DNA from 3 places in the Streptomyces sp. NPDC126499 genome. Region 3 is predicted to be linked to each of the others. Evidence: riboswitches for the same ligand, from Rfam matches in the RefSeq annotation. Region 3 holds a riboswitch; each other region holds the start of a gene.

Region 1 (7,600 bases), on a different contig from region 3:
CACGATGCGGGAGCTGCTGGAGAGCGGCGTCCACTTCGGTCACCAGACCCGTCGCTGGAACCCGAAGATGAAGCGCTTCATCTTCACCGAGCGCAACGGCATCTACATCATCGACCTGCTCCAGTCGCTGTCGTACATCGACCGCGCCTACGAGTTCGTCAAGGAGACCGTCGCGCACGGCGGCTCCATCATGTTCGTCGGTACGAAGAAGCAGGCCCAGGAGGCCATCGCCGAGCAGGCGACCCGTGTCGGCATGCCGTACGTGAACCAGCGCTGGCTGGGTGGCATGCTCACCAACTTCTCGACCGTCTACAAGCGTCTGCAGCGCCTCAAGGAGCTCGAGCAGATCGACTTCGAGGACGTGGCCGCCTCCGGCCTCACCAAGAAGGAGCTCCTGGTCCTCTCCCGCGAGAAGGCCAAGCTGGAGAAGACCCTCGGTGGTATCCGCGAGATGCAGAAGGTGCCGAGCGCCGTCTGGATCGTCGACACCAAGAAGGAGCACATCGCCGTCGGTGAGGCGCGCAAGCTCCACATCCCGGTCGTCGCGATCCTCGACACCAACTGCGACCCCGACGAGGTCGACTACAAGATCCCGGGCAACGACGACGCGATCCGCTCCGTCACCCTGCTCACCCGCGTGATCGCCGACGCCGTCGCCGAGGGCCTCATCGCCCGTTCCGGCGCCGCGACCGGCGACTCGAAGCCGGGCGAGAAGGCCGCGGGCGAGCCTCTCGCCGAGTGGGAGCGCGACCTGCTCGAGGGCGACAAGAAGGCTGACGAGGCCCCGGCCGCCGAGGCCGCTGCCGAGGCTCCGGCCGCCGAGGCCGAGGTTGCCGCCGAGGCGCCGGCCGCCGACGCCGAGCAGGCCTGACCCTTCCGGTCCCTGAGGACCTTCGGGTGACGACGGCGGGGGCACGTGCTGCTCCCGCCGTCCACCCGTGGACCCGCCCGATCTTTCAGACTTCGAGAGAGAAAAAGACTCATGGCGAACTACACCGCCGCTGACGTCAAGAAGCTCCGCGAGCTCACCGGCGCCGGCATGATGGACTGCAAGAAGGCCCTGGACGAGGCCGACGGCGACGTCGACAAGGCCGTCGAGGCCCTGCGCATCAAGGGCCAGAAGGGTGTCGCCAAGCGCGAGGGCCGCTCCGCCGAGAACGGTGCCGTGGTCTCCCTCATCGCCGACGACAACACCTCCGGTGTCCTCGTCGAGCTGAAGTGCGAGACGGACTTCGTCGCCAAGGGTGAGAAGTTCCTGGCCGTCGCCAACGCGCTCGCCGCGCACGTCGCCGCCACCTCCCCGGCCGACATCGAGGCGCTGCTCGCCTCCGAGATCGAGCCCGGCAAGACCGTGCAGGCGTACGTCGACGAGGCCAACGCCAACCTCGGCGAGAAGATCGTCCTCGACCGCTTCGCGCAGTACGCCGACGGCTACGTCTCCGCGTACATGCACCGCACGATGCCCGACCTGCCGCCGCAGATCGGTGTCCTGGTCGAGCTCGACAAGGAGAACGCCGAGGTCGCCAAGGGTGTAGCGCAGCACATCGCCGCGTTCGCCCCGAAGTACCTCACCCGCGAGGACGTCCCGGCCGAGGTCGTCGAGTCCGAGCGTCGCATCGCCGAGGAGACCACCCGCGCCGAGGGCAAGCCCGAGGCCGCGATCGCCAAGATCGTCGAGGGTCGTGTGAACGGCTTCTTCAAGGACGCCACGCTGCTCGGTCAGCCGTACGCCCTTGACAACAAGAAGTCCGTCCAGCAGATCCTGGACGAGGCCGGTGTCACCCTGAAGCGCTTCACCCGCATCAAGGTCGGCATCTGAGTCCGTACGCAACGGACACCGGACCCCGGTAGGGTCTGAGGCAGCCGCCGGCGTACGCGCCGGACGGCCGCAGATCTGACGAGGAGGCCATTGCCGTACGGGAAACCGCAAGGACCCCAGGGCAATGGCCTTCTTCGTATGTGCACGAGGAGATCTCCAATGAATCAGGGCGCCGCACAGGGCGACGACAACAACGGCAAAAAGGCCGGCCGCTTCATGTTGAAGCTGTCCGGTGAGGCTTTCTCCGGGGGTACCGGCCTCGGGGTCGACCCGGATGTCGTACACGCCATCGCGCGCGAGATCGCCGCTGTCGTCCGCGACGGCGCCCAGATCGCGATCGTGATCGGCGGAGGCAACTTCTTCCGCGGCGCCGAGCTTCAGCAGCGCGGCATGGACCGGGCCCGCTCCGACTACATGGGCATGCTCGGCACCGTGATGAACTGCCTCGCCCTCCAGGACTTCCTGGAGAAGGAGGGCATCGACTCCCGCGTCCAGACCGCCATCACCATGGGGCAGGTCGCCGAGCCGTACATTCCGCTGCGTGCCGTGCGCCACCTGGAGAAGGGCCGCGTGGTCATCTTCGGTGCCGGTATGGGCATGCCGTACTTCTCCACCGACACGACCGCCGCGCAGCGGGCGCTCGAGATCGACGCCGAGGCCCTGCTCATGGGCAAGAACGGCGTCGACGGTGTCTACGACTCCGATCCGAAGACCAACCCGGACGCGGTGAAGTTCGACGCGCTGGAGTACGGCGAGGTGCTCTCCCGCGACCTGAAGGTCGCCGACGCCACCGCCATCACCCTGTGCCGTGACAACAACCTTCCGATCCTCGTCTTCGAACTGCTCGCCGAGGGCAATATCGCGCGCGCGGTGAAGGGTGAGAAGATCGGCACGCTCGTGAGCGACCAGGGCACCCGGGCCTGACCCGAACCGGGAACCGCCCCGCGAGGGGGATGGACAGAGCCCTGCCGGTCGTACACCGTGCAGGACACAACGCGACGACACGCAGGAGCAAGTGGTGATCGAAGAGACCCTCCTCGAGGCCGAGGAGAAGATGGAGAAGGCGGTCGTGGTCGCCAAGGAGGACTTCGCCGCGATCCGCACCGGCCGTGCGCACCCGGCGATGTTCAACAAGATCGTGGCCGACTACTACGGTGCGATCACGCCCATCAACCAGCTGGCGTCGTTCTCGGTGCCGGAGCCGCGCATGGCCGTGGTGACCCCGTTCGACAAGAGCGCGCTGCGCAACATCGAGCAGGCCATCCGCGACTCGGACCTCGGCGTCAACCCGAGCAACGACGGCAACATCATCCGGGTGGTGTTCCCCGAGCTGACCGAGGAGCGCCGCCGCGAGTACATCAAGGTCGCCAAGGGCAAGGCCGAGGACTCGAAGGTCTCGATCCGCTCGGTGCGCCGCAAGGCCAAGGACGCGATCGACAAGGCCGTCAAGGACGGCGAGGTCGGCGAGGACGAGGGCCGCCGCGCGGAGAAGGAGCTCGACGACACCACCGCGAAGTACGTCGCGCAGGTGGACGAGCTGCTCAAGCACAAGGAAGCCGAGCTGCTCGAGGTCTGATGAACGACTCTTCCTGGAGGGCCCCGGCCGCTTCCGGCTTCGGGGGGCCCGACCAGGGGCCTGCCCCGGCGGGTCCCGCCTACGACGGGCGGCAGGCGGCGCAGACTCGGCCCATGCCCATCGTGTCCGACGTTCCCGCCGGCGACAACCAGGACGATCACGACCGGGGGGCCGCTCAGCCGAGCGGTCCCCTGTTCCGTGACGAGACGCCGCACGAGCATCCGCAGGAGCCCATGTCCAGCCCGTCCCAGCCCGCCCCTGCGCCCCGGCAGCAGCCGCGGCAGAAGAAGAGTGCGGGCCGTGACCTGGGTGCGGCCATAGGAGTCGGTCTCGGTCTCGGCGCCGTCATCATCGCGTCGCTGTTCATCTGGAAGGCGGCGTTCGTCGGTGTGATAGCGGTCGCCGTCGTGGTCGGGCTGTGGGAGCTGACCTCCCGCCTCCAGGAACGCAAGGGCATCAAGGCTCCGCTGGTCCCGCTCGCGGTCGGCGGTGCGGCGATGGTCGTCGCCGGTTACGTGCGGGGTCCGGAGGGCGCGTGGGTGGCGATGGCGCTCACGGCGCTCGCGGTGCTCGTGTGGCGGATGACGGAGCCGCCCGAGCGTTATCTGAAGGACGTCACCGCGGGGGTCTTCGCCGCCTTCTACGTGCCGTTCCTGGCGACGTTCGTGGCGCTGATGCTGACCGCCGGCGACGGCCCGTGGCGGGTGCTGACCTTCCTGGTCCTGACGGTGGTCAGCGACACCGGCGCGTACGCGGTCGGCTGGCGTTTCGGGCGGCACAAGCTGGCCCCGCGGATCAGCCCCGGCAAGACCCGGGAGGGTCTGCTCGGCGCGGTCGCGTTCGCCATGGCGGCGGGCGCGCTGTGCATGGAGTTCCTGATCGACGGCGGCACCTGGTGGCAGGGTCTGCTCCTGGGCCTCGCGGTCGCGGCGAGCGCGACGCTGGGCGACCTGGGCGAGTCGATGATCAAGCGTGACCTCGGCATCAAGGACATGGGCACGCTGCTGCCGGGCCACGGCGGCATCATGGACCGTCTGGACTCGCTGCTGCCGACGGCGCCGGTGGTGTGGCTGCTGCTGGTGCTGTTCGTCGGAAGCGGTTGACGGACAGCAGGTACTCTGGAAGGGCTCGCGACCGGTGTCGCGGGCCCTTCGCAGTCCCCGCCACCGTGGGGACGGTCCAGTGAGGTCTCCTGGCTTCGGCACCGTGTTGCCGTGCTCCCCGCCGCCGCGGGATGTCGGACCTCGTCGTACTGAGGAGACACCCGCCGTGGCCCGCCCGCTTCCCGGAGAACTCACTTTCGTCGCCCCGCGCGGAGCCAAGCAGCCCCCGCGGCACCTCGCCGACCTCACGCCCGCCGAGCGGAAGGAGGCGGTCGCCGCGATCGGTGAGAAGCCGTTCCGCGCCAAGCAGCTGTCCACGCACTATTTCGCCCGGTACGCGCACGACCCGGCGGAGTGGACCGACATTCCCGCCGCCTCGCGCGAGAAGCTGGCCGCGGAGCTGCTGCCCGATCTGATGTCGGTCGTGCGGCACGTGTCGTGCGACGACGACACCACCCGTAAGACGCTGTGGCGGCTGCACGACGGGACGCTCGTCGAGTCGGTGCTCATGCGCTACCCGGACCGGGTGACCATGTGCATCTCCTCGCAGGCCGGCTGCGGTATGAACTGCCCGTTCTGCGCCACCGGCCAGGCCGGTCTCGACCGGAACCTGTCGACGGCGGAGATCGTGCACCAGATCGTCGACGGCATGCGCGCGCTGCGCGACGGGGAGGTGCCCGGGGGTCCTGCGCGGCTTTCGAACATCGTCTTCATGGGGATGGGCGAGCCGCTCGCGAACTACAAGCGGGTCGTCGGTGCCATCCGCCGCCTGACCGACCCCGAGCCCGACGGCCTCGGCCTGTCGCAGCGCGGGATCACCGTGTCCACCGTCGGCCTGGTCCCGGCGATGCTGCGGTTCGCCGACGAGGGCTTCAAGTGCCGCCTCGCCGTGTCGCTGCACGCGCCGGACGACGAGCTGCGCGACACCCTGGTGCCCGTGAACACCCGCTGGAAGGTCCGCGAGGTCCTGGACGCGGCGTGGGAGTACGCGGAGAAGTCGGGGCGCCGGATCTCCATCGAGTACGCGCTGATCAGGGACATCAACGACCAGGCCTGGCGCGGTGACCTCCTGGGCCGGCTGCTCAAGGGCAAGAGGGTGCACGTCAACCTGATCCCGCTGAACCCGACGCCCGGCTCGAAGTGGACGGCGTCCCGGCCCGAGGACGAGAAGGCGTTCGTCGAGGCCATCGCCGCCCACGGCGTGCCCGTCACCGTCCGCGACACCCGTGGGCAGGAGATCGACGGTGCCTGTGGACAGCTCGCGGCCGCCGAACGCTGACCTTGTACTCTGAGCTCGAACACATCTGCATATTCCGACAGGGGAGCGCCACAGCGCTGAGAGTGCGGCACATGCTGGGAAGACGAGCACGTGGCCGCAGACCCTCTGAACCTCGCCCAGGTCATTCTGGGTAGGAAGTTCGGTCGTAACTCGAGCTGTTGCGCCCTGCCCGCGTCCGGTGTCCCCGGACGCGGGCGGGGCCGCGTCTCTTCCTGGTCACCCCCAGGAGGAATTCACGTGAACACCACGAAGGCAGCCGCCGCCGCGCTCGTCGCGGCGCTCGGCGTCACCACGCTCGCCGCCTGCGGCACCGAGGACGCGCGGGACGCGGCCGGCAAGAGCGGCGGCCCCGCGCCCAAGACCGTCACCCTGGTCAGCCACGACTCCTTCAACGCCTCCAAGGAGGTCCTGGCGGAGTTCACCCGGCAGACCGGTTTCACCGTGAAGGTGCTCAAGAGCGGTGACGCCGGCGAGGCCGTCAACAAGGAGATCCTCACCAAGGGCGCCCCGCAGGGCGACGTCTTCTTCGGCGTCGACAACACCCTGCTGTCCCGCGCCCTCGACAACGGCATCTTCGTCCCGTACGAGGCGAAGGGCCTGGACCGGATCCCCGCCGCGCTCCAGCTCGACAAGGAGCAGCACCGGGTCACCCCGGTCGACTCCGGTGACATCTGCGTCAACTACGACAAGCAGTACTTCGCCGACAAGAAGCTGGCGCCGCCGCAGACCTTCGACGACCTGGCGAAGCCCGCGTACAAGGATCTCCTCGTCGTCGAGAACCCCGAGCGCTCCTCCCCGGGCCTCGGCTTCCTGCTCGCCACCGCCGCGAAGTACGGCGATGGGGGCGCCTCCCAGGGCGAAGCCTCCGGAGAAGGCTGGCAGGGCTACTGGAAGAAGCTCAAGGCCAACGGGGTGAAGACGGTCGACAGCTGGGAGCTCGCCTACAACCAGGAGTTCTCCGGCTCCGCAGGCGGCAAGAAGGCCAAGGGCGACCGTCCGCTCGTCGTCTCCTACGCCTCCTCCCCGCCGGTCGAGGTGCTGTACTCCGAGCCGCAGCCCAAGGTCGCCCCCACCGGCGTCTCCACGGGCACCTGCTTCCGGCAGACGGAGTTCGCGGGCCTGCTGAACGGGGCGAAGAACCCCGAGGGCGGCAAGGCGCTGATCGACTTCCTGATCTCCAAGAAGTTCCAGGACGACATGCCGCTGCAGATGTTCGTCAACCCGGTGACGAACGACGCGACGCTGCCGGAGCTGTTCACGAAGCACGGTGTGGTGATCGACAAGCCGGAGACGATGGCGCCGGAGAAGATCGCCGAGAAGCGCGAGCAGTGGATTCAGCAGTGGACCTCGCTCGTCCTGAAGTAGTCCGCCGGGGCCGCCTTGCCGGCGGCCGCGGGGGAGGCGCGGCGCGGCTGGGGCTGATGCTGCTGCCCGTCGCCTTCTTCGCGGTCTTCTTCGCCTGGCCCGTCGTCTCGATCGTCGAGCGCGGGCTCAGGCCGGAGGGTCGGTGGGAGCTCGGCCGGTTCGGCGAGACGCTGAGCAGGCCGGACATCCTCGACGTGCTGTGGTTCACGCTGTGGCAGGCCCTCGCCTCCACCGCGCTGACCCTGCTCGTCGCCCTCCCCGGCGCGTATGTCCTGGCCCGCTTCGACTTCCCCGGCAAGCGGATCCTGCGGGCCGTCGTGACCGTGCCGTTCGTCCTGCCCACCGTCATGGTCGGCACCGCGTTCCTCGCGCTCGTCGGGCGGCGCGGGCTGCTCGACGAGCTGTGGGGCGTACGGCTCGACACCGGCGTGTGGGCCATCCTCCTCGCCCATGTCTTC
Region 2 (7,600 bases), on a different contig from region 3:
CGCGGACGAGGTCTGGGACCTGTTCCGCAAGTTCACCAAGCGCTTCGCCTTCCGCGACGAGGCCGCCGGGCCGCAGGCGGTGCAGGAGCTGCTCGGCACCTACGGCGGTCGCCGGATCGTCCACGGCCACAGCCCCATCCCGTACCTTCTCGGCCAGGTCGGCACGGACGACGGCGAGGAGGGCGAACGCCCGGTCGTCGACGGCCCGCACGTCTACGCGGACGGTCTGGCCATCGCGATGGACGGGGGAGTGACCATGGCCGGAAAGCTGCTGGTCGTCCAACTCCCGCTGCCCGCCTGACGCATAACACTCCGCATCCGGGGAAGTCGATTTCCCGAAACACCCTGTCACCACGGGCCGTCAGCGCAATACCATCGGCTCATCCGTAGCAGGCTCTCCTCCGTTTCCGCCCGACCCGCCGTCCGCGACGGCCGGTTCCGGCCCCTACGGAGCATCGGGGGATGCACATGAACGTGGCTCCGCACCTGCTGACCGAGGACCGCGCCGAGTTCGAGCGGATCCTCGACGACGCACTGCGCAACGCGCCGGACCATCCGGATCTGGCCGGGGTCGGCGAGCGGCTCACCACCGCCCAGCTGCGCGCGATGGCGCTGAACGCGACAGCGCTGATCACGACCGCCGCCGCGGTCGAGTACGACCACTTCGTCAAGGTCCGCGAGCGGGTCCGCTCGACGGCTCCCGGTACCGCCGAGATGCTGGGCGAGTCCGCCGGTGCGGGCGCCGTCGCCGTCGTCACCGTCCTCGCCCCGATCCTCGCGGGCACGGCGGCGGTCATCTTCCTGCTGGTCGGCGCGGTCCTGAAGATGCTCGACCCGGCACCCGCGTTCGCCGACACCCTGCTCACCGCCGGCCTCCTCTTCGGCGCCGTGGGCGCGGCGGGCCTGCTCCTCGCCGCCGTCGGCCTGCTCATGGCCGCGTTGCGCAACAGCGCCACCCAGGTCCCCGCCCCGAGCCCCGACGACGAGCTGTCGCGCGCGAAGGACGCCTGGTGCCGGGCGCTCCTGGACCGCGGCATCCTGCCCTTCCTCCGCGAGGCCCTGACCTCGGCGGCCACCGCCCCGCCCCTCCCACGGCAGTCCCCGCCCCCGTCGGGCCGCATACCCAAGGTCGGCTACAGCGGCCCCGACTTCACCAGCCCCGCCGCGGGCACCCCGGCGCCCCGCCCGAGCTACACGAGCCCCGATTTCACCAGCCCGGACTTCGGCCCGTCCGAGACCCGCCCGGAATGACGGCCCCGGGCCGACCGAGACCTCGTTGCCGACCACCGCGACCCCGGCCAACGGTCATGATCTCTCCCTGCCCGTGATGGAAAACCCCCTGGTCACCGGCTATTCGCGCCACTAGCGTCGGCCTCTCGTTCATACCGTCCGCAGGGGGAGTCATGCATGTCCGCACGACACGGCTGGCGACCTCAGCCGTAGCAGCTGTCGTCGGGCTCTCCCTCATGTCAGGGTGTGCCCCGGCGCAGGAGCCGACGACCCCCGCCGGAGCCTCGTCCACCGCCCCTTCGGCCGAGGCCGCCCTCGCACCCCTGACGACGGCCCAGCTCAGGACACTCGCCCTGAGGGACGAGGAAGTCCCGCAAGCCCACCCGCCCGTCGAGGTGCACGAACCGGCGCCGGAGGGCAACGGGCGCGCCTTCCCTCCTGTTTCCGAACCCTCCTGCCGGCCGCTCGTCGACGTACGTACGGGCAAGGGCTCGGTCACTCACGTCTTCCAGACCTTCAACTGGAAGGAGAACGTCATGGGAGGCGGCTCCACACTCGCCTCCTACGAGGACGGCAGAGCCGCACAGCTTTTCGCGGAGCTCAAGCGGGCCCTCGCCACCTGCCGGTCGTACGAGGGCGAGGGCTATACCGGGAAGTTCAAGGCGACGGTGAAGGCGGAAGCAGCACCGCAGGTCGGCGACGAAGCGGTGGCCTTCAGGGAGGTCATCCCGAAGGGACCGGAACAACCCGGAGACCGCAACGAGCAGTTCGTCGTCGTACGCGCGGGGAACACCATCGTCACGTTCTCCGAGCTCAGCGTAGGCGCAGACCTGTCGTTCCCCACCGAGCTGATCAGCCGCCAGGTGGAACGGCTGCGGGACGCTCAGCGAAGGTGAACGACCTGCTGATCCCCGCGCGTGCCCGTCAGGCCGAGGTGTCCCGGCACGTTCGCGGCCGACGGGCCCACGCCGCCGTACGACAGACGGGCCGGCCCGCGACTCCCCCGGGGTCGCGGGCCGGTGCCGGACGGTGCCGGTCCGTGCAGGGCCCTGTCGACCGGTGCAGGACCGTGCCGGCCGGTGACGGGCCGTTGCCGTACGGGCGCGAGCCGGGCGCCGGCGGTCCCCGCCCTACTCCGCCATCGGCAGGTAGACCCGGTTGCCCGACGCCGCGAACTCGGCCGACTTCGCGGCCATGCCCTGCTCGATCTCGTCCGCCTTCAGATCCCCGCCGTGTTCACGGCGGATGTCCTGGGAGATCTTCATCGAGCAGAACTTCGGCCCGCACATCGAGCAGAAGTGCGCCGTCTTCGCGGGCTCCGCCGGCAGCGTCTCGTCGTGGAACTCCCGGGCGGTGTCCGGGTCGAGGGCCAGGTTGAACTGGTCCTCCCAGCGGAACTCGAACCGCGCGTCGGACAGGGCGTCGTCCCACTCCTGCGCGCCCGGGTGGCCCTTGGCCAGGTCCGCCGCGTGCGCCGCGATCTTGTAGGTGATGACGCCCGTCTTCACGTCGTCCTTGTTGGGCAGGCCCAGGTGCTCCTTCGGCGTCACGTAGCAGAGCATCGCCGTGCCCCACCAGGCGATCATCGCCGCGCCGATGCCCGAGGTGATGTGGTCGTACGCCGGGGCGACGTCCGTGGTCAGCGGGCCGAGCGTGTAGAACGGCGCCTCCTCGCAGATCTCCTGCTGGAGGTCGATGTTCTCCTTGATCTTGTGCATCGGGACGTGGCCCGGGCCCTCGATCATCGTCTGCACGTTGTGGCGCTTGGCGATCGTGTTCAGCTCGCCGAGCGTGCGCAGCTCGGCGAACTGCGCCTCGTCGTTGGCGTCCGCGATCGAGCCGGGGCGCAGGCCGTCGCCCAGCGAGTACGTGACGTCGTACGCGGCCAGGATCTCGCAGAGCTCCTCGAAGTGGGTGTAGAGGAAGTTCTCCTTGTGGTGCGCGAGGCACCAGGCGGCCATGATCGAGCCGCCGCGCGAGACGATGCCGGTCTTGCGGCGGGCGGTCAGCGGCACGTACGGCAGCAGCACGCCGGCGTGCACGGTCATGTAGTCGACGCCCTGTTCGGCCTGCTCGATGACCGTGTCCTTGTAAATCTCCCAGGTCAGCTCCTCGGCCTTGCCGTCGACCTTCTCCAGCGCCTGGTAGAGCGGCACGGTGCCGATCGGCACGGGGGAGTTGCGCAGCACCCACTCGCGGGTGGTGTGGATGTTCCGGCCGGTGGAGAGGTCCATGACCGTGTCGGCGCCCCACTTGGTGGCCCAGGTCATCTTCTCCACCTCCTCCTCGATGGAGGAGGTGACCGCGGAGTTGCCGATGTTCGCGTTGACCTTCACCAGGAACCGCTTGCCGATGATCATCGGCTCGATCTCCGGGTGGTTGACGTTCGCCGGCAGCACCGCGCGGCCCGCCGCGATCTCCTCCCGTACGACCTCGGGAGAGACGTTCTCGCGGATGGCGACGTACTCCATCTCCGGGGTGATCTCGCCCCGGCGGGCGTACGCGAGCTGCGTGACGGCCTGGCCGTCGCGGCCCCGGCGGGGCAGCCGGGGGCGCCCGGGGAAGACCGCGTCGAGGTTCCTCAGCCCGCCGCCGCGCGGCGAGGTGTGCTTGATGCCGTCGTCCTCGGGACGGACGGGACGGCCCGGATACTCCTCGGTGTCGCCGCGCGCGATGATCCAGTTCTCGCGCAGCGGCGGCAGCCCGCGCCGTACGTCGGTGTCGATGGTCGGGTCGGTGTACGGCCCTGACGTGTCGTACAGCGTCACGTCCTTGCCGTTGGTGAGGTGCACCTGCCGGACGGGCACCCGGATGTCGGGGCGGGAACCCTCGACGTATCCCTTGTGCCAGCCGGGCGTGCGCTCCGGTCGGCCGCTCTGGTCGTCCTGGCTGGAGGCAGGCGTGCGTGCATCCTGAAGGGTCATGAGACCTATCTCCCTACGCCGGCATTACCCGGTAACAGGTTCGGCGGTCGGCGCAGCCTCTTCCCGTACGTGCGTACGGTGATCAGCGCCCTCTCAGCCCGGTGCTCCGAGCTCCCGCGTGTGCAAAGGTGTCACCACGCTAGCGTCATCCCGGGCGTGCTGAACAGTGGGCCCCCCGACGTTCTTGCGATGATCGGTCGGTGACCTCCTCGCAGCAGACCCCCGAACCGCACGGCCACGAGCACGGCCACGAGCCCGGCCGAGCGCCCGGCCACGGGCACTCCCACGCGCACAGCCACGGCCCCGCCGCGCCGGTCTCCCGGCATCTGCGCAAGGTCATCGCCGCGGTGCTGATCCCCTTCGCGACCGCCGTGGTCGTCGGGCTCCTGGCGCTGTGGCCGGGTGGCGCGCCGGCGCACGAGCGCACCGGCGTCGGCTTCGACCGGCAGACCGAGCAGGGCAAGGTGGTCGCCGTCGAACGGGTCGACTGCAAGGACGTGAACGCCGCCCAGGTCCCGCCGACCGGGGACACCTCCACGCCGGAGGGCCGCGAGGCGGTCCAGGCGCAGCAGGGGCAGTGCGAGAAGGCGACCGTCGAGGTCACCACCGGACCGGACAAGGGCCGGAAGTTCGTGGAGATCGTCCAGCCGGACGCCCCGCGGCAACTCGACGAGGGCCAGGGCGTGGTGGTGGCGTACGCGCCGGACGCGCCGCGCGACCTGCAGTACTCCGTCACGGACGTGAACCGGAAGCTGCCGATCGGCCTGCTCGCCGGCATCTTCGCGCTCGCCGTGGTGGTCGTCGGCCGGATGCGCGGGCTGATGGCGCTGATCGCGCTCGCCGTGAGCTTCCTCGTGCTGACCCTCTTCATCCTCCCGGCGATCCTCCAAGGTTCGAACCCTCTGGTGGTCGCCGTCGTCGGATCGAGCGCGATCATGCTGATCGCCCTCTACATGTGCCACGGCCTCTCGGCCCGCACCTCGGTCGCGGTGCTCGGGACCCTGGTCTCGCTGCTGCTGATCGGGCTGCTCGGCTCGCTGTTCATCGGCTGGGCCTCGCTCAGCGGCAACACGGACGACAACACCGGGCTCATCCACGGGCTGTATCCGGACATCGACATGTCCGGCCTGCTCCTTGCCGGCGTGATCATCGGCTCGCTCGGCGTCCTCGACGACGTGACGGTGACCCAGACCTCGGCGGTGTGGGAGCTGCACCAGGCCGATCCGCGGATGGGGCCGCGGGCGCTGTACCGGGCCGGGATCCGGATCGGGCGCGACCACATCGCCTCGGTGGTCAACACCCTGGTCCTGGCATACGCCGGTGCCGCCCTGCCCCTGCTCCTGCTGTTCTCGATCGCGCAGAGCAGCGTGGGGACGGTGGCCAACAGCGAGCTGGTCGCGGAGGAGATCGTGCGCACGCTGATCGGCTCGATCGGTCTGGTCGCCTCGGTGCCGGTCACCACCGGCCTGGCGGCGCTCGTCGTCTCGGCCGACCGGCCGGGGCCGGCGGGGCCGGGTCCGACGGGGTCGGGGCCGGGCGCCGGAGGACAGCGGCAGGGACGGGGCGGACGGCGTCGCCGGGCCAAGTGACCCGGCGCTCGCCCTGGCATCAGCAGATGCTCTGACTCAGCCGATGCTCCGACCTCGGTCGGCGTTCCGGCTCAACGGGTGCTCTGGTCTCAGCTGCTGCTCTGACCTCGGTCGGCCTTCCGGCTCAACCGGTGCTCTGGTCTCAGCCGGCGTTCTCCTCCGCCAGGATCCGTCCGAGCGCGGCCTCCAGGTTGTCCTCGAAGTCGCCCAGTGTTCGTTCCTGTCCCAGCGGAACGAGCTTGTCCGTACGGTCGAGGAAGGCGACCAGCGGCGGCGCGCTCGCCCGGAACAGGGCGCGGTCGCTGCCGACCTGGAGCCTGATCACCACGTCCGACAGCCCCTCGGGCTCCGTCGGAGCGATGTGCACATCGCCGTCACCGCTGGGCCTGTTGATCCCGTCGACCAGCAGTTCCCTGCCGAACGCCCAGGTGACGGGTGCGTCTCCGGGCAGGTGGAAGGTCATCCGCACCGCATAGGGATCGCGGGTCTCGTATCGCAGTTCCACCGGGATCCTGAAGGAGAGCTCCTCGGAGACGAGGAAGCTCATCAGGACCTCGGCCTGAACCGTCTCTCGCATCTTGTACCCCGCAATGGATGGGCAGTTGTGGAAACGTCGCTGAAAGCTGTGGTCGAAACGGCCAGGAATGATCCCTCATGGCCCTCTTGCGCCATCGTGCTGCACGCGCTAGCAGATCACAAGGAGTGATTTTTCAGATACTGATAGAGAAGGCGAGGGAACTGAAGAGCCTTCCGATCTCGTTCTGTAGCCGCCCGATTGCAGGGAGCAACCGTTCTTCCTGGTGGAGAGGGAGCGAGATCGCCATCGCGGCCGCCGTGGACCCCGCGGTGAGGGGAATGGCGGCGCATACCGTGCCCAGGGCATATTCCTGACGCTCCACCAGGGGTTCCATCCTCCCCATTCCGCCCAAACGGTTCAAAAGGGCGCGGCGATTACGCACCGTATAGGGCGTCAGGGCTTCCACCGGATGCCGGTCGAGGTGGTCTTGACGACTCTTCAGATCCAGTTGGCTCAGCAGACACTGCCCGATGGCGTGCGCGTGGCCGGTCTCACGGAAGTCCGCCCACTCCTCGACGGCGGGGGCCGCGGGGGTGTCGGCCACGGCGACGAGCTCGATCTCGCCGTCGCGGTAGATGGCGAAGTAGACGGGGACGCCGATGGCGTCGCGCCAGTGCGCGAGAGAGTCTTCGATCTTGGTGCGACGATTCTGCAGAACGCCGCCACCGACCAGACGGCCGGCGGCGTCACCGAAGACGAACACCCCCTTCTCGCGGCGCAGATAGCCCTCGTGCGTCAGGGTGCGAAGCAGGTGGTACGCGGTGGGAAGCGGGAGTCCCGCCTCGCGCGCGAGCTGTTTGGCGGGCGCCCCGTCCTCGTGGGAGCCCACGGCTTCCAGCAGTCTCAGGGCCCGCTGGACCGAGCCGATCAGGGTAGGAGCAGCGGGCTGCGAAGCAGTGGCCAAAGGTCACCCCCAGGCGTGTCGACGAGTGCGTCGCACCCGCCCGCGGGGGCCGCCCCCGCGCGCCCACCGCGGCCTGGGACCGGTGGGGTCCGGTGGCGGACCCGTCCGGGGACAGGCACGATCACGCTGGTCGGCACGGAGTCCATGCCTGTGGTTCCCGGGGCGGCAGAGGATTTCCACTCTAATGGCAGGCACTGCGAGGAAAGCCCGTTTCCATCCGGGCGTTCGCTCGGCCGGGCTAACCGCCGGACCGGACTTCATACCAGCGGGTAACCGGGTTACCAGTCCCCGCGCGAGGTGGACGAGGACGTGAACTTCCGGACCACGTAGATCAGACCGCCGACCAGCGCCACGAACACCAGCAGCTTGAAGAGCA
Region 3 (7,600 bases):
CCTGGAGGGTCGTGTCCACCCGTCGAGTCTACGAGGGCGGGCCACCCTCCCGGCCCGCCCCCGTGGGGTTGCAGCGCACCTGTGACGCGGGCCTCGGCGGGAGACCGCCCTGGCGCGGGGCCAGGGGCCGGGCCAGGGGGCGGCCCTGGCAAGGGGGCCGGGCCGCGGAGCCCCGGGAAACGCCCCCACCCCCGGGAAGGGGGCGGGGGAGGAGACCCGTCGGTCAGAAGGCCGGGCGTTCGGGGTCCAGGTGGGCGCGGCCGTCGCGCGGGGACGACGCCTCCGCGAAGTGGCGGCGCGGGATGCGCCCCGCACGGTACGCCAGGCGCCCCGCCTCGACCGCGTGCCGCATCGCCTCCGCCATCAGCACCGGCTCCTGCGCCCGCGTCACGGCCGAGGCCAGCATCACCGCCGCGCACCCCAGCTCCATCGCCTGCGCCGCGTCGGACGCCGTCCCCGCCCCCGCGTCCAGGATCACCGGCACCCCCGCCCGCTCCACGATCAGCTCGAAGTTGTGCGGGTTGCGGATGCCGAGGCCGGACCCGATGGGCGAACCCAGCGGCATGATCGCGGCGCAGCCGGCGTCCTCCAGCTTCCGGGCCAGCACCGGGTCGTCATTCGTGTACGGCAGGACGATGAAACCGTCGTCCACCAGCGTCTCCGCCGCCGCGAGCAGCTCCTCGCCGTCCGGGAGTAGGGTCCGCTCGTCGGCGATGACCTCCAGCTTCACCCACTCCGTGCCGAGTGCCTCCCGGGCCAGCCGGGCCGTCAGGACCGCCTCGCCCGCCGTGTAGCAGCCCGCCGTGTTCGGCAGGACCCGGATGCCCAGCCGTTCCAGGACCGACAGCACCGAGCCGCGTACGTTCGGATCGAGGCGGCGCATGGCCACGGTGGTCAGCTCCGTGCCGCTGGCGACGAGGGAGCGTTCGAGCACGTCGAGGCTGGGCGCCCCGCCGGTGCCCATGATCAGGCGGGAGGAGAACTCCGTACCGCCGAGCAGGAAGACGTCGTCGGACATCGCGCTCAGCCTCCCTGTACCGCGGTGAGGACCTCGATCCGGTCGCCGTCGCCGAGCACGGTCGTGGCCCACCGGCCGCGCGGCACGACGGTCTCGTTGACGGCGGCGGCCACTCCGGCCGAGGCCGTGGTGAGGGTGGCGACGAGGGCGTCGAGGGAGACCGGGCCCGCCAGGACGCGGGCCTCTCCATTGACGGACACGGTGAGGGATGCGTCGGCGGACGTGTTCACGGATGCGTTCATGCGTGCTCCAGATGCGCGGAGGAGAAGCGAAGGGCGGTGAACGGGCGCGCCTCGTCCGGCAGCGTGCCGGTCGTGAGCGCCTCCGCCATGACATCGCCGGTGACGGGGGTGAGCAGCACCCCGTTGCGGTAGTGGCCGGTGGCCAGGTGCAGTCCGGGCAGGGCGCTCGGGCCCAGCAGCGGCGCGTTGTCGGGTGAGCCGGGCCGCAGCCCGGCGCGGGTCTCGGTGAGCGGCAGCTCGGTGATGCCGGGCACCAGTTCGTGCGCGTCGCGCAGCAGCTCGTACACCCCGCCCGCGGTGACGGTCGTGTCCCAGCCGAGCTCCTCGCTGGTGGCGCCGACGACGAGCTCGCCGTTCTCGCGCGGGACGAGGTAGACATGGCTGCCGCGCACCACCGCCCGGACCGTCCGGGAGAGGAACGGCGCGTACGCGGGCGGCACGCGCAGCCGCAGCACCTGCCCCTTCACGGGCCGTACGGGCGGCAGCACGTCCGCCGGTACGCCGGCGAGCCGGCCGCTCAGACTGCCCGCGGCCAGCACCACCTGGTCCGCCGCCCGCTCGGTCCCGTCGGCCAGGACCGCGCCGCGGGCCCGGTCGCCGACCACCGTGAGCCGCTCCGCCGTGGAACGGTGGAAGACCACCCCGGCCCGCTCGCAGGCGGTCACGAGCGCGTCGGCGAGCCGGCGCGGATCGACCTGGTGGTCGCCGTCCACGCGCAGCCCGCCCCGCACGCCGGGGGCCAGCATCGGTTCGAGGCGGCGGCACTCGCGGCCGGTCAGCCACTCGGAGGCGAGTCCGCAACGGGTCTGCAGGGCGTGCAGTTCGCGCAGGTGGGCCCGGTCGTCGGCGTCGAGCGCGACGGCGAGGGTGCCGCACGCGCGGTAGCCGACGTCGTGGCCGGTGGTCTCGGCGAGTTCGGCGACGAAGTCCGGATAGCGGCGGGCGGAGGCGAGGTTGAGCCCGAGAAGGGTCTCCTCGCCGTAGTGGAGCTCGGTGACGGCGGCGAGCATGCCCGCCGCCACCCGGGCGGCCCCGCCGCCCGGTTCGGGGTCGGCCACGGCGGTGCGCAGCCCGCGCTGCGCGGCCCGCCACGCCGTGACCAGACCGATGACGCCGCCCCCGATGACGAGGACGTCGGACGTGCTCGGTGTACGCGACATGGGCGTCCAGCCCCTCCCTTCGCCGGCATGACCCGGATCAGGTTCGTACGGTCGGAGGCCGGTCAGCCTCCCTCTCAGCCCGGTGCGTCCGGGCTCCCGCGAGTGCTCTACGTTGACGGTCAGACTAACCCCCGCCCCCGACACCCCGTAAGGGAGCCTCCACGTGGCGCGATCCCTCGACGGACTGGTCTTCGCCCCCGTCGCCGACCAGGCCCCCGGCCAGGTCGGTACCCGCACCCGGTTCACGTATCACGAGGAGGACGGCCGGATCTGGGCCGAGTACGCCGGCGGGGACGTGGTCCGGGGAAGTCTCGTCGGCACGCGCGCGGGGGACCGGCTCGACTTCCGCTACGTCCAGTTGAAGCAGGACGGATCCACCTCTTCCGGGCACTGTGTGTCGACCGTGGTGGAGCTGCCGGACGGGCGCCTCCGGCTGGAGGAGAGCTGGGCATGGGAGTCCCAGGAAGGCGCCGGCACCAGTTTCGTCGAGCAGCTGCCTTCCTGACGTTGCGTCAGCTGCGTAAGGTGATCGGGTGAGCGAGCAGAAGCAGACACAGCGGACACAGCGGCGGGTCGTGATCGTGGGCGCCGGCATGGCCGGGGTCCAGACCGCCGTCGCCCTGCGCGAACAGGGCTTCACCGGTCCGGTCACCCTCATCGGCGCCGAACCCCACCAGCCCTACGACCGGCCGCCGCTGTCCAAGGCGGTCCTGCTCGGCACGGCCGAGGGCTCGGCCTTCGACATCGACTTCGACGCCCTCGGCGTCGAACTCCGCCTCGGCGTCGAGGTCACCGGACTGCGCGCGGCCGACCACGAGGTCGACACCGAGGCCGGCCCCGTCCCGTACGACACGCTCGTCGTCGCCACCGGCGCCCAGCCGCTCACCCTGCCCGGCGGCGAGGGCGTTCCCGGGGTGCATCTGCTGCGCACCCTCGACGACGCCGCCCGGCTCAAGCCGGTCCTCGAACGCCGTCACGACATCGTCGTCGTCGGCGCCGGCTGGATCGGCGCCGAGTTCGCCACCGCCGCCCGCGAGGCCGGCTGCGCCGTCACCGTCGTCGAGGCCGCGGACCGGCCCCTCGCCGGCGCCCTGCCCGCCGAGGTGACCGCCCCGATGGCCGCCTGGTACGCCGAGAGCGGCACCGAACTCCTCCTCCACGCACGCGTGGAGCGCGTCGAGCAGGGACGGGTCCTCCTCGCCCCCACCACCGCCCCCGAGGGAACCCGGGCCTCCGCCCCGGCCCAGGCCCCCGACCGCGCGGAAACCCCGGTTTCCGACCGCGCCTCCGCCGCCGCCGCGCCCCGCGAACTGCCCGCCGACGCCGTCGTCGTCGGCATCGGCGCCCGCCCCGCCACCGGCTGGCTCGCGGGCTCGGGGGCCGCCCTCGACCCGAGCGGCGCGCTCACCGCCGACGACCACCTGCGCACCACGCTGCCCGACGTGTACGCGGTCGGCGACTGCGCCTCCTTCCCGTCCGCCCGTTACGGCGAACGGCTCCTGGTCCACCACTGGGACAACGCCCTCCAGGGCCCCCGCACCGTCGCCGCCGACATCCTCGGCGAGACCGCCGCGCCCTACGACCCGGTGCCCTACTTCTGGTCCGAGCAGTTCGGCCGTTTCGTGCAGTACGCCGGGCACCACGGCGCCGCCGACACCCTGCTGTGGCGCGGCGACCCCGCCGACGCGGCCTGGACCGTCCTCTGGCTGCGCGGCGACGCGCTCGTGGCCCTGCTGGCGGTGGGCCGCCCCCGCGACCTGGCCCAGGGGCGACGGCTGATCGAGCACGGCACGCCCGTCGACCGGGAGCGGGCCGCGGACCCCTCCGTACCCCTGAAGGCGGCAGTCCGGTAGGGCCCGACTACCGGCTGTCAGTCCGGGATGGCACGCTTGTCCCGTGACCGAGATTGACGCAAAGATCGATGCTCTCGTCCCCGCCTGGCTCTACCTCCCCGACATCGCGGAAATGCTCGACGTCGAGGTGACGCGCGTGCGGCAGCTGGTCAAGGAGGGCCAGCTCATCGCCGTCCGCCGTGGGGAGAACAAGGCGCTGCAGGTGCCTGCCGCCTTCATCCAGGGCGGCAAGGTCGTCAAGGGCCTCGCGGGCACCCTGACGCTCCTGCGGGACGACGGCTTCACCGACGAAGAGATGCTGGAGTGGCTCTTCACTCCCGACCCGACCCTGCCCGGCACCCCCGCGCAGGCCCTCGGCGAGAATCGCGGCACGGAGGTGAAGCGCCGCGCCCAGGCGCTCGCCGTCTGACGCGGCGCCGCACCGAGGCATCGCGAACACGGGGGACGCTCGCCGAGCGGACCCACGACAGCACCGCGGGTGCCGGGGCGGCCCTTCAGGCCGTCCCGGCACCGGCACCATCCACCAAGGGGGGACGCCCATGTCCACGCCTCGCGCCCGGCTCGCCGACGCCCGGCTCTACCTGTGCACCGACGCCCGCAAGCGGCAGGGCGACCTGCCCGCCTTCCTGGACGCCGTGCTCTCCTCCGGCGTGGACATCGTGCAGCTCCGCGACAAGGGCATGGAGGCCGGCGAGGAGCTGGAGCACCTGGCCGTCTTCGCCGAGGCCTGCCGCCGCCACGGCAAGCTCCTCGCCGTCAACGACCGGGCCGACGTCGCCCACGCCATCGGCTCCGACGTCCTGCATCTCGGCCAGGGCGACCTGCCCGTGCCCGCCGCCCGCGCCATCCTGGGCGACGAGGTGCTCATAGGCCGCTCCTGCCACGCCGAGGAGGAGGTGGCCGCGGCCGCCGCCGAGCCGGGCGTGGACTACTTCTGCACCGGCCCCTGCTGGCCCACCCCCACCAAGCCGGGCCGGTACGCTCCGGGCCTCGGCCTCGTGCGGTACGCGGCGGGCCTCGCCCAGGACCGGCCCTGGTTCGCCATCGGCGGCATCGACGAGACCAACCTGGACGAGGTCCTCGACGCCGGCGCCCGCCGGATCGTGGTCGTCCGCGCCATCACCGAGGCCGACGACCCGGCCGCCGCCGCGGCCGCCCTCGCCAAGCGGGTCCGCGAACGCCTCGGGTGACGGGCGGCGGACCCGGCCGCCCTGCCACGTACATCGTCCCTGTCTGGCCACCCTGACCGGGTGGATCGTCCCGGTCGGGGCGCCCTGCCGCGTAGATCGTCCTGGTCGGGGCACGCTGCCACGTAGATCGTCCCGGTCCGGCCGCCCCGACCCGGTGGATCGTCCCGGTCCGGGCGTCCGGCAGCCCTCCCGCCGGCGTCCTGAAACGTGTCCACAAGGCGGACTCGGCTTCACCCCGTTCCGAGACCCCGTCTAACCTGCCCTTATGGCCCTTGGTACCGCTTCCGTCCGCTCGGACCGTGCACGCACGGTCCGCGACATCCTCGCCTCCGGTGACACGTCGTACTCGTTCGAGTTCTTCGCGCCCCGGACCGAGAAGAGCGAGCGGAGCCTCTGGAACGCCATGCGCCGGATCGAGGCGGTCGGGCCGAGCTTCGTCTCCGTCACCTACGGCGCCGGCGGCTCCACGCGCGGAGGCACGGTCAAGGCCACCCAGAAGATCGCCTCCGACACCACCCTCACCCCGGTCGCCCACCTCACCGCCGTCGACCACTCGATCGCCGAGCTCCGCAACATCCTCGGCCAGTACGCCGACGCCGGGATCCGGAACATGCTCGCCGTCCGCGGCGACCCGCCGGGCGACCCGCTCGGCGAGTGGGTCGCCCACCCCCAGGGCGTGCGCTACGCCGCCGACCTCGTCCGGCTGATCAAGGAGTCGGGCGACTTCTGCGTGGGCGTCGCCGCCTTCCCGGAGATGCACCCGCGCTCCGCCGACTGGGACACCGACGTCCGCCACTTCGTGGACAAGTGCCGGGCCGGCGCCGACTACGCCATCACCCAGATGTTCTTCGACCCGGAGGCCTATCTGCGGCTGCGCGACAGCGTCCAGAAGGCGGGCTGCGAGACCCCGATCATCCCCGAGGTCATGCCCGTGGTGAGCGTCCGTACCCTGGAGCGGCTGCCCCAGCTGAGCAACGCGGTCTTCCCGGAGAACGTGAAAGAACGGATCCTCGCCGTCAAGGACGATCCGGCCGCTGTACGCTCCATTGGCATCGAGTTCGCGACGGAGTTCTGCGCGCGGCTGCTCTCCGAGGGTGTCCCCGGACTGCACTTCATCACGCTGAACAACGCCAGGGCGACGCTCGAGATCTACGAGAATCTCGGACTGCACCAGCAGTCGTGACCGGCCGTACCCGCCCCTACCCGCGGCGGTGGCCGTAGGAGAGGGGCGGGCATGGGGTGGACGGTCCTCTACATCGCGTTCGGTGTCGTCGCGTTGTGGCTGCTGGGTGAGGTGCTCCTGCAGTACAAGGCGCGGCTGCGCTGGCGGCTGCTGGCCTTCGGCGGCTTCCTCGGCGTGGTCCTCGGCGTGCTGCTGCCGTCGGTGCTCGTCATCATCCTCGGCGCCGCCGCCTTCGCCGTCGGCCAGACCTATGTGACGCTCTCCTTCCGGCGCGGCTTCTCCACCGGCTGGGCCCTGGGCGGCCGTCCGGGCGCCAGCCGCCGCCGCAGGTCCGCGGCGCCGGCCAAGGAGGGGCCGACCCTCGAGGTCAGCGACCTCGCGTACGAGCCGGTCGACCCTGCCGGTCCGCTCGACCCCACCGGGGACCGGACGGACGCGGCGGCCGCCGAGACCACGGCGGTGTACGAGCCGCTGCCGATGCCCGAGGAGACCGGCCAGTACGCCGTCTACGGCGCCGTCCACGACCAGCAGCAGGCGCAGCCGCCGTACGCCGACCCGTACGCCGCCGCCGGATACGAGCAGCAGCCCGCGTACGACTACGGCACCGTCGGCCGGCAGAGCTACGCGGCCTACTCCGACCCGTACATCGGCCAGCAGTACAACGACCCGGGCGCGCAGTACGGCGGCGGCTACGAGCAGCCCTACGCGGATCCGTACGCGCCCTCGTACACCTACGACACCCCGCCCGGCGGCGTCTGGGTCCCGCAGCAGCGGGACACCGACGCCGGGCAGGAGCCGCAGCCGGGCCAGGAGCACTACGGCCACGGCGGCGGCAACGACCAGCAGTACCGCTACTGACCGGCTGCCGGGGGCCGGCCGCGCCGCCGCGCACCCGCTGACGGGCTACCGCGAGCCGCGGAAGCCCGCGCCCTCCACGATCAGCCCGGCCACCAG

The links. A riboswitch is a leader RNA that binds a small molecule or an ion and turns the genes downstream of it on or off. The one in region 3 is predicted to bind thiamine pyrophosphate.
Region 1: linked by a shared signal. The riboswitch ahead of ABTZ91_RS28025 (thiamine ABC transporter substrate-binding protein) and the one ahead of thiO (glycine oxidase ThiO) in region 3 are both predicted to bind thiamine pyrophosphate.
Region 2: linked by a shared signal. The riboswitch ahead of thiC (phosphomethylpyrimidine synthase ThiC) and the one ahead of thiO (glycine oxidase ThiO) in region 3 are both predicted to bind thiamine pyrophosphate.

What each region holds. Positions count from the first base shown of each region.
Region 1 is NZ_JBEOUO010000024.1:32,523-40,122, reverse strand. It holds gene rpsB (30S ribosomal protein S2) at 1-871, shown strand, start outside; gene tsf (translation elongation factor Ts) at 983-1,819, shown strand; gene pyrH (UMP kinase) at 1,979-2,743, shown strand; gene frr (ribosome recycling factor) at 2,838-3,395, shown strand; gene ABTZ91_RS28035 (phosphatidate cytidylyltransferase) at 3,395-4,498, shown strand; gene rlmN (23S rRNA (adenine(2503)-C(2))-methyltransferase RlmN) at 4,665-5,777, shown strand; TPP riboswitch at 5,807-5,932, shown strand; gene ABTZ91_RS28025 (thiamine ABC transporter substrate-binding protein) at 6,015-7,142, shown strand; gene ABTZ91_RS28020 (iron ABC transporter permease) at 7,199-7,600, shown strand, end outside.
Region 2 is NZ_JBEOUO010000006.1:136,762-144,361, reverse strand. It holds gene ABTZ91_RS10945 (metallophosphoesterase) at 1-301, shown strand, start outside; gene ABTZ91_RS10940 (hypothetical protein) at 463-1,251, shown strand; gene ABTZ91_RS10935 (hypothetical protein) at 1,467-2,126, shown strand; gene thiC (phosphomethylpyrimidine synthase ThiC) at 2,361-4,154, opposite strand; TPP riboswitch at 4,148-4,282, opposite strand; gene ABTZ91_RS10925 (YibE/F family protein) at 4,355-5,743, shown strand; gene ABTZ91_RS10920 (SsgA family sporulation/cell division regulator) at 5,886-6,320, opposite strand; gene ABTZ91_RS10915 (helix-turn-helix domain-containing protein) at 6,454-7,224, opposite strand; gene ABTZ91_RS10910 (DUF5326 family protein) at 7,503-7,600, opposite strand, start outside.
Region 3 is NZ_JBEOUO010000010.1:165,620-173,219, forward strand. It holds gene pknB (Stk1 family PASTA domain-containing Ser/Thr kinase) at 1-19, opposite strand, end outside; gene ABTZ91_RS17430 (thiazole synthase) at 224-1,018, opposite strand; gene thiS (sulfur carrier protein ThiS) at 1,024-1,260, opposite strand; gene thiO (glycine oxidase ThiO) at 1,257-2,420, opposite strand; TPP riboswitch at 2,418-2,530, opposite strand; gene ABTZ91_RS17445 (hypothetical protein) at 2,584-2,925, shown strand; gene ABTZ91_RS17450 (FAD-dependent oxidoreductase) at 2,954-4,273, shown strand; gene ABTZ91_RS17455 (Rv2175c family DNA-binding protein) at 4,317-4,682, shown strand; gene thiE (thiamine phosphate synthase) at 4,813-5,463, shown strand; gene metF (methylenetetrahydrofolate reductase [NAD(P)H]) at 5,729-6,646, shown strand; gene ABTZ91_RS17470 (hypothetical protein) at 6,698-7,504, shown strand; gene ABTZ91_RS17475 (NAD(P)/FAD-dependent oxidoreductase) at 7,550-7,600, opposite strand, start outside.